Regions from separate parts of the Amycolatopsis sp. lyj-112 genome, predicted to be linked through region 3. Evidence: riboswitches for the same ligand, from Rfam matches in the RefSeq annotation. Region 3 holds a riboswitch; each other region holds the start of a gene.
The links. Region 3 has a riboswitch for S-adenosylmethionine ahead of thrC (threonine synthase). Riboswitches for the same ligand answer to the same signal wherever they lie in the genome.
Positions count from the first base shown of each region.

Region 1: linked by a shared signal. The riboswitch ahead of ACLJRL_RS07345 (methionine ABC transporter ATP-binding protein) and the one ahead of thrC (threonine synthase) in region 3 are both predicted to bind S-adenosylmethionine.
Region 2: linked by a shared signal. The riboswitch ahead of ACLJRL_RS35735 (aminotransferase class V-fold PLP-dependent enzyme) and the one ahead of thrC (threonine synthase) in region 3 are both predicted to bind S-adenosylmethionine.

Region 1 covers NZ_JAJPWS010000002.1:121,295-125,900, reverse strand. Annotated here, with positions in the region: gene ACLJRL_RS07355 (GNAT family N-acetyltransferase) at 1-432, opposite strand, end outside; gene rsmA (16S rRNA (adenine(1518)-N(6)/adenine(1519)-N(6))-dimethyltransferase RsmA) at 473-1,309, shown strand; SAM riboswitch class I at 1,626-1,716, shown strand; gene ACLJRL_RS07345 (methionine ABC transporter ATP-binding protein) at 1,928-2,938, shown strand; gene ACLJRL_RS07340 (4-(cytidine 5'-diphospho)-2-C-methyl-D-erythritol kinase) at 3,060-4,025, shown strand; gene ACLJRL_RS07335 (ABC-F family ATP-binding cassette domain-containing protein) at 4,092-4,606, shown strand, end outside.
Region 2 covers NZ_JAJPWS010000016.1:167,095-171,700, reverse strand. Annotated here, with positions in the region: gene ACLJRL_RS35745 (RluA family pseudouridine synthase) at 1-691, opposite strand, end outside; gene lspA (signal peptidase II) at 688-1,251, opposite strand; gene ACLJRL_RS35735 (aminotransferase class V-fold PLP-dependent enzyme) at 1,318-2,694, opposite strand; SAM riboswitch class IV at 2,727-2,841, opposite strand; gene ACLJRL_RS35730 (M23 family metallopeptidase) at 3,016-3,693, opposite strand; gene ACLJRL_RS35725 (potassium/proton antiporter) at 3,835-4,606, opposite strand, start outside.
Region 3 covers NZ_JAJPWS010000006.1:142,453-147,058, forward strand. Annotated here, with positions in the region: gene rpsT (30S ribosomal protein S20) at 1-234, shown strand, start outside; gene holA (DNA polymerase III subunit delta) at 475-1,458, opposite strand; SAM riboswitch class I at 1,594-1,726, shown strand; gene thrC (threonine synthase) at 1,738-3,003, shown strand; gene ACLJRL_RS21860 (ComEC/Rec2 family competence protein) at 3,020-4,606, opposite strand, start outside.

The DNA.
Region 1 (4,606 bases), on a different contig from region 3:
CATTCCCGGGTTGCCCGAGAAGGTGGCGAAGTCCAGCCGAAGCGCGTCTGTCCGCGCGAACAGGTAGCTCGTCCATAGACGCAGCGCCTCGGTGCCGAACCCTCCACCCCAGTACAGCTCGTCGTAGATGACCAGCCCCAGCCGACGCCAGTCGGTTTCTTCGCTTTCCCAGTACCAGCTGACCTGGCCGATCAATCTGCCATCGCCGAGGTCGGTCACGGCAAGGCTGGTGCGGGGATCGGGCGTGACCGTGCGGCTGGTGAGTTTCAGCGCCCGTGAACCGGCCTCATCGGCAGTAGGGCGACCGAAGTACGGTCCGTTCGTCTCATGCCATGGCCGCGCGGGATCGAGTAGGTCCCTGAGCGGTGCGAAGTCGGATGGCTGCCAGTCACGCAGCCGGACCTTGTCCCCTTCGAGCGCAACGTTGTCCACCGGCCAATCGTGGCTCACCGGGGCTGGTTACGATCGTCGGGTGACTGAACTGCTCGGGCCTGCGGAGATCAGGGCGCTGGCGTCCGAGCTGGACGTACGTCCGACCAAGAAGCTCGGCCAGAACTTCGTGCACGACCCCAACACCGTCCGCCGCATCGTCGAGCTTTCCGGAGTCGGTGAAGGCGATGTGGTGCTCGAGGTCGGGCCGGGGCTCGGCTCGCTGACGCTCGGGCTGCTCGCGGCCGGTGCCGAGGTCGTCGCGGTCGAGATCGACCCCGTGCTCGCCGGACGTCTGCCGGAAACCGTGGCCGAGCGGGGCGGTGCCGAAAAGCTGACCGTCGTTCGGGCGGATGCCCTGCGGGTGACGGCGGCAGACCTGCCGGGGCAGCCGACGGCGCTCGTGGCGAACCTGCCGTACAACGTCGCTGTCCCCGTCGTGCTCCACCTGCTCGCCGAGCTGCCGTCACTGACCAGCGGACTCGTGATGGTCCAGACCGAGGTCGCCGACCGGATGGCCGCCGGCCCGGGAAGCCGGACCTACGGCATACCCAGTGTCAAGCTCGCCTGGTACGGAAAGGCGCGCAAGGTCGCTGCGGTGCCTCGTTCGGTGTTCTGGCCCGTGCCGAACGTCGACTCCGCCTTGGTCGCCTTCGAACGCGGCGAAGTGGTGTCGTCTGTTGAGCGAGGTCGCCTGTTCGCAGTCGTCGACGCCGCTTTCTCGCAGCGGCGGAAGACCTTGCGTGCGGCGTTGGCTTCCTGGGCCGGTTCGGCTGAACGTGCTGGACAACTGCTCGAGAAGGCCGGCATCGACCCCAAGACCCGCGGGGAGCAGTTGGACGTTCATCAGTTCGCTCGGATCGCCGCCGCGGCTGACTGACGGGGTAGCCGGCGGAGGCGAGTGTCGGCGGTCTACGCAGGTCGTCGCGCCGGAGGTCCTTGGTCCAAACCTCGTGGCGGGTGTGGTCGAGACCGCACGGACGCGGATGTCGACAGAGGTCAGTACGGCTGCGTGAATGGTCGTCACGAGCGTCCTGCTTCCGGCCTGTCTCTGCAGGCAGAGGCCTTGATTCGAATCGTGAACATCCGCTGTCATCCCAGAATATGGATGGCTGATCCTGTATTATGGACGCGACCAGTCGTGTGATCTGCGCCTACGCGCTTGCTTTCATCTAGTGAGATCGGTTTTACTCAGTAAGCCATCCCGAGCGACTGAGAGACCTGGCTCGCCGAAGTCGCAGCAACCACCCTCCACAGGGCAGGTGCTACCGCCAGGACCGATGGAGGCTGTGCCTAATGAACAGGGTCACCCACCCGCTCCTGCTGACCAGGCGACGCGTTGTCGACGAAGGTCGCCGCACGGTAAGTGCGTGTCGACGCTCCACCGTTACTGCCTGAGTCTTTTCCCTTTCCTCTGAAAACCGTCCGCTCTGGACGGTTAATCGGTGACGGTTGGCGCGCTCGAAAGAAGCAGCGCCCCATTTGCATGGAGCCCTTCGTGATCACTGTCGAAAACCTGTCCAAGTCCTTTCCCCTCAACGGAAATCCCGTGGTCGCCCTGCGCGACGTCAGCGTGGACATCCAAGCCGGCTCGTTGTTCGGAGTAGTCGGTCCGGCGGGCTCCGGCAAGTCGACCCTCGCTCGTTGCATCGGCCTTCAGGAGCGTCCCGACCGGGGCGTTGTTCGTCTCGACGGCCTCAACACCGGGACCCTCGACGGACGCCGCCTGCGGGAGATCCGCCGTCAGGTCGGGGTCGTCAGCACCAAGCCTGAACTGCTCGCCGAGCGCACCATCGCAGGCAACATCGCTTCTCCGCTCGAGCAGCTGGGCCTCGACGGGCCGCAGCGTCGAAACCGGGTCGGCAACTTGCTCGACCTGGTCGGACTCAGCCAGCGGGCGGGTCAGCGACCGGGCGAACTGACCGAGGGACAGCTGCGCCGGGTGGCGATCGCCAAGGCGCTTGCCGCCGGGCCGGCCGTGCTCCTGGCCGACGACCCGACCGCGGGTGTGCGGCCCGAAGAGTCCGGTGCGGTCTTGACCGTGCTCGACCGTGCGCGTGCCGAACTCGGGGTCACCGTGCTGCTCACCACTCCTGACGCGAGCGTGGTCCGGCGTGTCTGCGACGACGTCGCCGTTCTGGAGTCCGGAGCGATCATCGAGCGCGGGACCGTGCTCGACCTGGTCTCCGACCCGAACAGCCGGACCGCGCAGGCACTGTTGCCCACGATCGAGACCAGCCGGGCGCAGACCGCAAAGTACGACCGAGCCGTGGACGTCGTGCTGGTCGGTTTCGCGTCGGTCGGTGCGCTGCTGCCCGAGGCGGCAGGGCGCTTCGACGTCGAACTCGCCACCATCGGCGGTGGTTTGACCCGGATCGGCGACACCCCGGTCGGGCGTTTCCGTCTCGGTGTGCGCGGCGAGCGCGCGGATGCCGCGCTCGCGTGGATCGCCGAGCGCGGTGGCCACGTGAGCCACCCTGTTCGCGGACCGCAGGGCGTCGCTGCCTGATTTTCTCTCGAATGGGCCGCTCAGGACGAAATCGGTCTTGAGCGGCCCGTTCGTGTCTGACTCGTCCTGTTCGCTTTCTCCTGGTGGCAGCACAAGTGGGGTGGGCACGTAGGCTTGAGGCGTGCTCGCCGTCGTTCCGCCCCCAGTCACCGTCAGGGTTCCCGCCAAGGTCAACTTGCACCTGGCGGTCGGTGACGTACGCCCGGACGGCTACCACGAGCTGGTGACCGTGTTCCAGGCGCTTTCACTGACCGACGAGGTGACCGTCGCGGCCACCGACGATCCCGGCGTCGAGGTCTACGGCGAAGGTGAAGGTTCCGTACCGACCGGCGCCAACAACCTGGCTTGGAAAGCGGCGCAGGCGCTGGCGGCCCACGTCGGTAAGGCAGAGGCCGAATCCAAGGTTCGCGTTGTGTTGCGCAAAGGCATTCCGGTCGCCGGCGGGATGGCCGGGGGCAGTGCCGACGCGGCCGCGACCTTGGTCGGGCTCGCGTCACTCTGGAAACTCGAAATTTCTCGCGATGAACTGGCAGGCATCGCCGCCAAGCTCGGCAGCGACGTTCCTTTCGCGCTCTACGGCGGGACGGCGCTGGGCACGGGGCGTGGTGAGCAGCTGGTGCCGGTGTTGTCCCGGCACACGTTCCACTGGGTGCTGGCGTTCGATCAGCGGGGCCTCTCGACACCGAGGGTGTTCGGCGAGCTGGACAGGCTGCGCGAAGAGGGCAGCCCGCCGCGGATCGGTTCGCACACGCCTGTGGTCGAGGCGCTCGCGTCCGGTGACCCGCGGCAGCTCGCGTTGCTGCTGGGCAATGATCTACAGGCGGCTGCCGTCTCGTTGCGTCCTGGCCTGCGTCGTACCTTGCGGGCGGGAGTCAACGCCGGTGCGCTCGCCGGGACGGTGTCCGGGTCCGGGCCGACCTGCGCGTTTCTGTGCGCGGACGCTCAGTCCGCGGTCGAGGTCGCCGCAGAACTGTCCGGTGCCGGGGTGTGCCGGACGGTCCGTGTCGCGCACGGACCGGTTCCTGGTGCCCGGCTGGTCGGCGGGGATGACGCGCCGCGTCCGACTCCGCCGCGGGTGCACGCGTGACGGTGTCCGAAATGGACATCGACTAATTCGTTGTGGTGCAAGCTTTCGGAAAGGATCGGCTGAGGAATGGCCAACTTGGTCAACCTGGAGTCGGTGAGCAAGTCCTACGGGGTGCGCCCGCTGCTCGACGGTGTTTCGCTCGGAGTGGCGGAGGGACAGCGCATCGGCGTCGTCGGCCTCAACGGGGGTGGAAAGACGACGCTGCTGGAAGTCCTCGCAGGACTCAATGAGCCGGATACGGGGCGGGTCAGTCAGGTCCGGGGCCTGCGGATGGCCGTGGTGACGCAGCGGACCGAACTTCCTGTCGGGAGCACGGTCGGCGATGTCGTGCTGGAGCGCTACGGCGCCGAGCACGAGTGGGCCGCTGACGCGCGTGTCAGGTCCATTATGGATGGTCTGGGGATGACCGCGCTCGGCGTCGACAAGCCGACGGCGAACCTGTCCGGTGGTGAACGGCGCCGGGTCGCTCTGGCCGCGGCGCTCACCGGTGAACTGGACCTGGTGGTCCTCGACGAACCGACCAACCACCTTGACGTCGAAGGTGTGCGCTGGCTGGCGGATCACCTGCTCAACCGCAGGAT
Region 2 (4,606 bases), on a different contig from region 3:
TCTCCAGCTTGATCTGGGCCAGCGACGCGGCGCGGAAGGCCTCGACGACCTCGTAGTGCGTGACGCTCTCCCGCCCGCCCTGGACGACGGCGAACTTGTAGTCGTGCCGGGGATGCCGGTCGATCGGGGCGTCGATGGTGCCGCGTATCGGATCCGGGTGGCCTTGGACGATGGCGTGGTAACCCTTGTCGACGGTGCGTTCCTTGAACGCCCGCTTCAGCACGGTGTACGCGTGCTCGCTCTTGGCCACCACCATCACGCCGGTGGTGCCCGCGTCCAGGCGGTGCACGACGCCCTGGCGCTCCGCGGCACCGGAGGTGGCGATCCGCAGCCCGGCGGCGGCGAGGCCACCGACCACGGTCGGCCCGGTCCAGCCGGGGCTCGGGTGCACGGCGACACCAACCGGCTTCGAGATCACGACGATGTCGTCGTCGTCATGCAGGATCCGCATGCCCTCGACCGGTTCCGCGATCACCTCGATGGGCGAGGCGGGCTCGGGCAGGGTCACTTCGAGCAGCCCGCCGGCGGCGAGCCGGTCGGACTTCCCGGCGGGCCTGCCGTCGAGCAGGATCTCACCCGACTCGGCCAGGTCCGCCACCACCGTGCGGGAAAGTCCCAGGAGTTTCGCCAGCCCCGCGTCGACGCGCATTCCGTCGAGCCCGTCGGGAACGGGCAACATTCGCGCGCTCATTCGCTTGCCGCTTTCTTCTTGTCCTTGGTGGACGTTCCGTCATAGTCCTTGCCCAGCAAGGAAAGAATTACGATGAGGACACCGCCGACGCAGATGGCGGAGTCGGCGACGTTGAAGATCGCCCAGCCCTGCCCGTTGGGGGCGAAGGCGGAGATCATGTCGACGACGTGGCCCTGCAGTGGGCCGGGCGCGCGGAAGATCCGGTCGGTCAGGTTGCCGAGCGCACCCGCCAGCACCAGCCCGAGCCCGATCGCCCAGCCGACCGAGCGCAACCGCCGGGACAGCCAGACGATGGCGACCACGACGGCGGCCGCGACCAGCGCGAGCACCCAGGTCAGCCCGGTCGCCATCGAGAAGGCGGCGCCGGGGTTGCGCACCAGCTGGAAGTAGACGAGCCCGCCGAGGAACTCGACCGGCTCCTTGCCCTCCAGGTTGGCCACGGCGAGCTGCTTGGTGAGGAGGTCCAGCCCCCACAGCACCGCGGCGACGACGAACACCACACCGACGCGCTTCTTCGGCAGCGACGGCGCCGGTGGCGCGGTCTCGGGCTCTGTACTCACTCCCCTATTGTCCACGGAGCGTGTTCAGGTCCCCTCGGCGGCCGCCTTCGGCCTGCGCGGCATCGGTCAGGCGCAGAAAGGGGGGAGCTCCCGCGGGTCCGACTCCGGCACCCAGCGGCCGTCCGGCTTCTCGTACTGCCAGCGGGCGCCACGGGCGACGATCTGGCGCAGCGCCAGCACGACCCGGTCCACGTGCTCGGCGGTGCTGCCGAGGCCGAGGCTGACCCGGACGGCCTGCTGTCCCCGCGAACCGGCGGCGGAGATCAGCCGCTTGGTCGCGACGTGCGCGCAGAACGCGCCGTCCCGCACGCCGATGCCGTATTCCGCGGAAAGGACCGCGGCGAGCCAGCCGGGATCGAAGCCGTCGACGACGAAGCTCAGGGTGCCGACCCGGTCGACAGGCGCGTCGAACAGCCGCAGTTCGGCGAAACCGGGGATACCGGCGAGACCGCGACGCAGCCGCGCCAGCAGTTCGTCCTCGTGGGCGACGATCGCGTCCCAGTTCCCGGCCAGCGTCTCGCAGGCGACACCGAGGGCGTAGACGCCGACAGTGTTGGGGGAACCGGCTTCGTGCCGCTCGGGGCCGGCGTTCCAGACGACGCCGAGGTCTTCGGAGTCACGGGTGACGAGCTTGGTCGCGCCGCCGCCGGCGAGGTACGGCTGGGCGGCGCGCAGCCAGTCGGCGCGGCCGATCAGCGCGCCCGCACCGAAAGGCGCGTAGAGCTTGTGCCCGGAGAGCGCGATGTAGTCGACGTCGAGCTTGCGCAAAGAGATTTCGCGGTGCGGCGCCAGCTGTGCGGCGTCGAGCGCGATCCGGGCGCCGTGCTGACGCGCGACGGCGGCGATCTCCTTGACGGGCAACAGTTCCCCGGTCACGTTGGACGCGCCGGTGATGACGACCAGACGCGGTCCCTGGGGGCAGCCGGCGAGTGCTTCGTCCACAGCGGACACCGCGGCGAGACGCGTGCGAGGGGTCTCGATCCGGCGGACGTTCGGACCCTTCCACGGCAGCAGCGCGGCGTGGTGCTCGGTGTCGAACACGACGACGGACGTGTGCTTCGGCAGGCTGCGCGCGAGGAGGTTGAAGGAATCGGTGGTGTTGCGGGTGAACACGACGGCGTCGGTCGTGCGGGCGTCCACGAACTCGCGCAGGATTCCCCGCGTGCGCTCGTAAAGCTTGGTGGAGACCTGCGAGGCGAACCCGGCGCCGCGGTGCACGCTGGCGTACCAGGGAAGGAACTCGTCGACGGCGCGCCGCACGGTGTCCAGGCACGGCGCGCTCGCCGCGTGGTCGAGGTTGGCGTAGCCGATGTCGCCGCCGGTGACGAGCGGGACCCGCAGATCGGCGCAGGCGACGGTCGGGATTTCCTGCGTGGCAACGGTTTCCGCGACATCGCCGGTGTTCGCGGCGGGGGCGTTGGTGCGTTCGAGAGCGAGAGTCATCGTCATCCTCCGGGCCTGGGGACCCGACGAGGATCCCGCGCTTGCCCGTCGCACCACGCGACGAGCCAGGTCCTCACCCGGGGCACCCCACCGCGGAAGGAGGGTTGCCGGTCAGCTAGCCGGGGCTTGACGCTGACACTCGTGACCTAAGAACGAAGTTAGCCGATGCCGGTGGGATCAAGCCACCCCTTGCCCGCATGTTGAGACGCCGCTCACGCTTTCCGCAAGCGAAAAGAACCCCGCAATTAGTCCTCTACTTGCGGTAGTTGCACAGACAAGTACCGCAAGTAGAGGACGAAACGCGGGAGGTCAGATGCGAGGTCAGATGCGGAATCGGCCGGGGAGGGAAACGGTGGCGCGGGACGAAACCTGGGTCGCGGTACCCGAGTACTGATCGGTGCCCTCGGTGAACTGCCAGTCGCCGAAGGTCTTGCCGTTCACCGCCTCGCCGTGGGCGTCGGCGACCTTGGTCGAGAGGTCGTCGTAGGACACGCCGTTCCAGTTGCCCGCGCCGACGCCGAAGTCGCGCGAGTCACCGTTCGCCACCGCGGTGGGCAGGCTCCACAGGGTGAAGTGCACGTGGGCGCCGGTACTGCTGCCGCCACAGGGCAGCGCGTTCCCGGTCCGGCCGAGGGCGTCACCAGGCACGACCTGCTGACCGTCGGTCACCGAAATGCCCTCGATGTGGTAGTACCCGGTGCGCCAGCCGTCGGCGTGGTCGATGGTCACCCAGTCGCCGCCGTCGCAGTGCTGGATCCGGACGGTGCCCGCCAGCGGCGCGCGCACGGTCTTGTCCGCGGGGCTGAAGTCGATGGCGTTCTTCACGCCGGTGGACCCGTTGTCGGAGTGGATCCCCGCCGAGTAGAGCGACTGTCCGGTCTCGAACGGCAGCCCGAACGCCGGGAACGCACCCGCGGCCGCCGCAGGGGTCGAAAGAACCACCCCGACGAGAACGGCCACGGCCCCCAGACCGGCGAATCGCGTAGGAAGCTTCGTCACCTTGCGTACTCCTTACCCCGTGACACTCACCCATTCGATGGAGTCAATTGCGGGGAAGGTAATCCAAAAGGAGTACAAAGTGAACTAATTGTAGAGAAATTTTCGTGATCAACCGACTAAAGGCTGGTGCGAGTTCGTGACCTACTGGCCGGATTCGCCCTTCCACCTGGCGAGGCGACCGGCCCGGTCGACGGCCCGCAGGCGTCGTTCGGCCGCGTCGCGCGCCTCAGAGGTGGTCACGACGAGTAACTGATCTCGTTCCTGCAGCCGGGTGTCCTTGTTGGGCGTGAAGCCGGTGCCGTCCCGGACGAGCAGGCTGATCGTCGCGCCCACCGGCAGCCGCAGTTCCGCCAGGTAGACGCCGTGCATCTTCGACCCGGAGTGGATGCGGACCTGCAGGAGTTCGGCGCCCATCTCGTCGAGCGGCGCGGAGTCGACCTCGATCTCGTGCACTTCGCCGCGTTGCGCCAGCCCGAGGATCCTCGCGAGCGGGCTCAGCGTCGCACCTTGCAGCAACGTCAGCACGATGACCAGCACGAACACCGCGTCGACCAGTTCTTGCGCCCCCGGCACCCCGGAGGAGAGCGGGATCAGCGCGAGCACGATCGGCACGGCACCGCGTAGCCCGGCCCACGACAGGAACACCTGATCTCGCCAGGGGATCTTGAACGGCAGAGCCGACAGCATCACCGACAGCGGGCGGGCGAGCAGCAGCACGACGGCGCCCGCGACCAGGCCCTGGACCAGGCTCTCGAAGATCCTGCTCGGCGAGGCGAACAGGCCCAGCAGCACGAAGAGCCCGATCTGCGCGAGCCAGCCGAGCCCTTCGGCGAACGACAGCGTGTCCGAGCGGTGCGGCAGCTTCGAATTCCCCAGCACCAGCGCGGCGACGTAGGTGGCGAGCAGTCCGGAG
Region 3 (4,606 bases):
CGCATCACGACCAACGAGAAGGCGCGTCAGCGCAACCAGGCGATCCGGTCCTCGGTGAAGACCGCGGTCCGCAAGGTCCGCGAAGCCACCGACTCCGGTGACAAGGCCAAGGCCCTGGAGGCGCAGAAGGACGCGGCCCAGAAGCTGGACAAGGCCGTGACCAAGGGCGTTCTCCACGCCAACCAGGCCGCCAACAAGAAGTCCGCGATCGCGAAGCGCGTGAATTCTCTTTAATCGCGCGCTGACGTAAACGCGCCGAAGGGGCGTCGAACCGCTTGTCACTCACGTGGCGCGGGGAGGCGCCCCTTCATCGCGTTTACGTGGGCCTTCGGCCCGAAAGAGGCGCGCGACGGGTGAAGTCTCACCGTCGCGCTGGCGCGCTTCCGGTGAGACAGTCCGCCGGTCCAGATGTGGAGTGCGTTGCGTGTCGGGCTCGGTCCGGCGAGTGGTGTGACTCGGTACCGTCGGGCGGCGTCAGCGTGGGGTGCCGTGGGCGGCGATGATTTCCAGGACGGCGCGCTCGATGGCGTATTCGGGGTCCGCCGCCGCTCCCTTGACCTCGGCGTTCAGGCGGGCGACGACCCGCATGGCGGTGGCGAGGCCGTCCTGCCCCCAGCCTCGGGCCTGCCCCTGCGCCTTGCGCACCTTCCACGGCGGCATCCCCAGCTCACCGGCCATCTGGTTCGGGTTCCCGCGCCCGGCCCCGGACACCCGCGCGATCGTGCGGACGGCGTCGGCGAGAGCGTCCGCGACCAGCACGTACGGGACACCCAGTTGCATCGCCCAGCGCAGCGCCTCCAGCGCGGCCGCCATGTCTCCGCCGACGGCCTTCTCGGCGACGGCGAACCCGTTCACGTCCGCGCGGCCCCGGTGATAGCGGCGCACGGCCTGCTCGTCGACCGTGCCCCCGGCGTCCGCGACAAGCTGGGTCGCGGCCGAGGACAGCTCGCGCAGATCCGAGCCGACGGCGTCGATCAACGCCAGCACGGCCGCGCCGTCGATCTTCCCGCCCACCCGGCGAACTTCGTTGCGGACAAAGGATTCCCGCTCAGCGGCTTTGGTCAGCTTCGCGCATTCGACGATCTCCGCCCCGGCCTTCTTCAGGGCACCCGGCAACGCCTTCGCGGCCTTGCTTCGGCCGCCTCCGCTGTGCACGACGACGAGAACGATGCCTTCGGCGGGCGACTTGACGTAGGCCATCACCCCGTCGGAGAGCTCCTGCGAGATGTCGTGCGCGGACTCGATGACGATGACCCGGCCTTCGGCGAACAGCGAGGGGCTGACCATCTCCGCGAGGGCGGGGACTGTGAGGTCGGACACCCGGATCCGGGTGAGGTCCGCGGTCGGATCGGCCGCTTTGGCCGCGTCCGAAGCGCCGCGGACAGCGCGTTCGATCAGCAGCTCTTCCTCGCCGAGGACCAGGACCAGCGGCGATGGGGCGGAAGCTTGCGTCGTCACGGTGACGATCCTGCCACTCCTCTTCTCGCGTGCTTTGTCCGGTGACGTGTTCCGGGCACGGTGGCCCGACCCCGGCACCATGTCGTACGGTGTAACCGAGGCGACGCGATCTTGTGCGTGCCGACAATCGAATACCGCTCATCCAGAGGGGCAGAGGGAACGGCCCGATGAAGCCCCGGCAACCGGCGTCAGCCTGTCATCCCGCGATCGCGGGGTAGCTGACGATCACGGTGCCAATTCCGGCCCGCCTCGGCGGGGCAGATGAGGAAGGACCTCGTGATGACCGCAACCCTCGGAACGACCTCCACCACCAAGACCCCGGACCTCGGACCGGCCGTCGAACTGGTGTCGAAGGAAGAGGGACACCGGCAGCCGCTCGCCCCCGAATTCGTTTCCGCCGAAGACTTCTCGCCGCTCGAGGTCGCCTACGACTTCGGCCGTGTGCGCCGTGAGGACATCGAAGCCGGACCGAACAACATCTGGCGCTACAAGAAGCTCCTCCCGGTGCCTTCGAACGTCGAAGAGATCCCCAACACCGAGCCCGGTGCAACGCGGCTCGTCCAGGCCGACAGGCTGGCGAAGGCGTTGGGCGTCAAGAAGGTCTGGGTGAAGGACGACACCGGCAACCCCACGCACTCGTTCAAGGACCGCGTGGTCGCGGTCGCGCTGGCGGCCGCCCGCGAGTTCGGATTCGAAGTGCTCGCCTGTCCGTCGACAGGAAACCTGGCCAACGCGGTCGCCTCCGCCGCGGCCCGCGCCGGCTGGCGGTCGGTCGTGCTGATCCCGAAGAGCCTCGAGCGCGCCAAGATCCTCACCACCGCCGTGTACGACGGTGACCTGATTGCCGTCGACGGCAACTACGACGACGTGAACCGGCTCGCCACTCAGCTCGCCTCCGAGCAGGAGAGCTGGGCGTTCGTCAACGTGAACGTCCGGCCCTACTACTCGGAAGGCTCCAAGACGCTGGCCTTCGAGGTCGCCGAGCAGCTCGGCTGGCGGATTCCCCCGCAGATCGTGGTGCCGATCGCCTCCGGTTCCCAGCTCACCAAGGTGGACAAGGGTTTCCGCGAGTTCGGCCAGCTCGGCCTCGTCGAAGAGACGCCGTACAAGGTGTTCGGCGCGCAGGCCACCGGCTGCTCCCCCGTCTCGGCCGCGTTCCGCGCGGGCCACGACGTGGTCCAGCCGGTCAAGCCGGACACGATCGCCCGGTCGCTGGCGATCGGCAACCCGGCCGACGGCCCCTACGTCCTCGACGTGGTCAACCGCACCGGCGGCGCGATCGAAGACGTCACCGACGAAGAGGTCGTCGAAGGCATCCGGCTGCTGGCCCGCACCGAAGGCATCTTCACCGAAACCGCCGGTGGAGTCACCGTGGCGACGGCCAAGAAGCTCCTCGCGGCGGGCAAGCTCGACCCGGACACCGAGATCGTGCTGCTGATCACCGGTGACGGCCTCAAGACGCTCGACGCCATCGAGGACAAGGTCGGCCCGAAGGCCACCGTCTCGGCCTCCGCCGACGCGGTCCGCGAGGCACTCGGCATCTGAGTTCCGTCGGCCCGCCTCAGGAACGAGGCGGGCCACGGGGCTCACCCCGGCGCACCAGGGCGAGACCTCGCGTGTCGGCGACGACCGCGGTGTCGCCGTCCGTGTCCGTCCTCGCGATCGTGGCACCGACGGCCGTCAGGTTGTCCAAAGTGGACTTGTTCGGGTGGCCGTACGTGTTCCCGGCACCGACACTCACCAGCGCCACTCGTGGCGCGACGGCGTTGAGGAAATCCGGTGCCGTGTAACGGCTTCCGTGGTGCGGAACCTTCAGGATCTCGGCATGCAGGTCCCTCCCTTCGGCCAGCAGGTCTGCCTGCGCGGCCAGTTCGACGTCGCCGGTCAGCAACACCCGGCCCGCCGGAGTCGCGGCCCGCAGGACGACCGAGCCGTTGTTGATCACCGTCCCGTCCTGCTCGACGGCCGATCGCCGCGTGACGTAGTGGGGCCCCAGTACGTCCAGTGACAGCCCCGGCCATTCGAGCCGCTGCCCGATCCCCAGTTCCAGCAAGGGAATCCCCCGACGCGCCGTCTCGTCGGCGACCTGCTGCCACGCCCACGCGGGGGCCCGGCCGGGCCCGACGGCGACCGCTCCGACCGAACGGCCCTCGAAGACCGATTCGAGACCGCCGACGTGGTCGGCGTGCAGGTGACTCAGGACGACCAGCGGGACCCGGTCCACACCGAGCCTGCTCAAGCACTCATCCACCGGCCCGGGTTCCGGTCCGGTGTCGACCACCACCGCCCTCCCCCGCTCGGCCGTGGCGAGGACGACGGCGTCGCCTTGCCCGACGTCGCAGGCGACGGCGCTCCACGCCGCCGGTGGCCACGCCGGGGCCAGCACCCGCACCGGGACGAAGACGAGAAGGCCACCGGCCAGTGCGATCGCCAGCAGGATCCGCGCGTGACGAAGCCGGATGGCGACCAGAAGCACCGCGAGCAGCCCGGCCGCCAGCAGCCCGCCCCACCAGCCACCGGGCCAGTCCACGACCGCTCCCGGTGCCCGGGCGCCGTGACGGGCCACGGTGATCAGCCAGCTCGCTTCGGGCTCGGTCAGGCGGACCAGCAACCGGCCCGCCGACGGCCACCACGGCCCGATGACGGTGGCGAGCACGCCGAACACCGTGGCCGGAGCGACCACCGGCGCGGCGAGCACGTTGGTCACGATCGAGACGAGGCTGACCGTCCCCGCCATGCCCGCGATGACCGGCGCCGTCATCACGAACGCGGCCAGCGGGACGGCCAGTCCCTCCGCGTAGCCGGACGGCACACCGCGGCCGACCAGCCACTCGGCCCACCGCGGGGCCAGCAGCACCAGCCCGGCGGTGGCCAGCACCGACAGGGCGAAACCGAAGTCGGCGGCCATCGCGGGATCGACGACCACCAGCCCGGCCACCGCGAAGGCGAGGGCGGGCAGCGCCGAACCCCGGCGGCCGAGTGCGAGCGCCAGCAGCCCGACGGCCCCCATCACCCCGGCACGGAGCACGCTGGGTGCGGGCCCGGCGAGGACCACGAACCCGGCGAGCCCCGCCGCGGCGGCCGCGGCGGACGTCCGCGGCCCGACCCGCAGCACCCTCAGCAGGAGAAGGATCGAGCCGCAGACGAT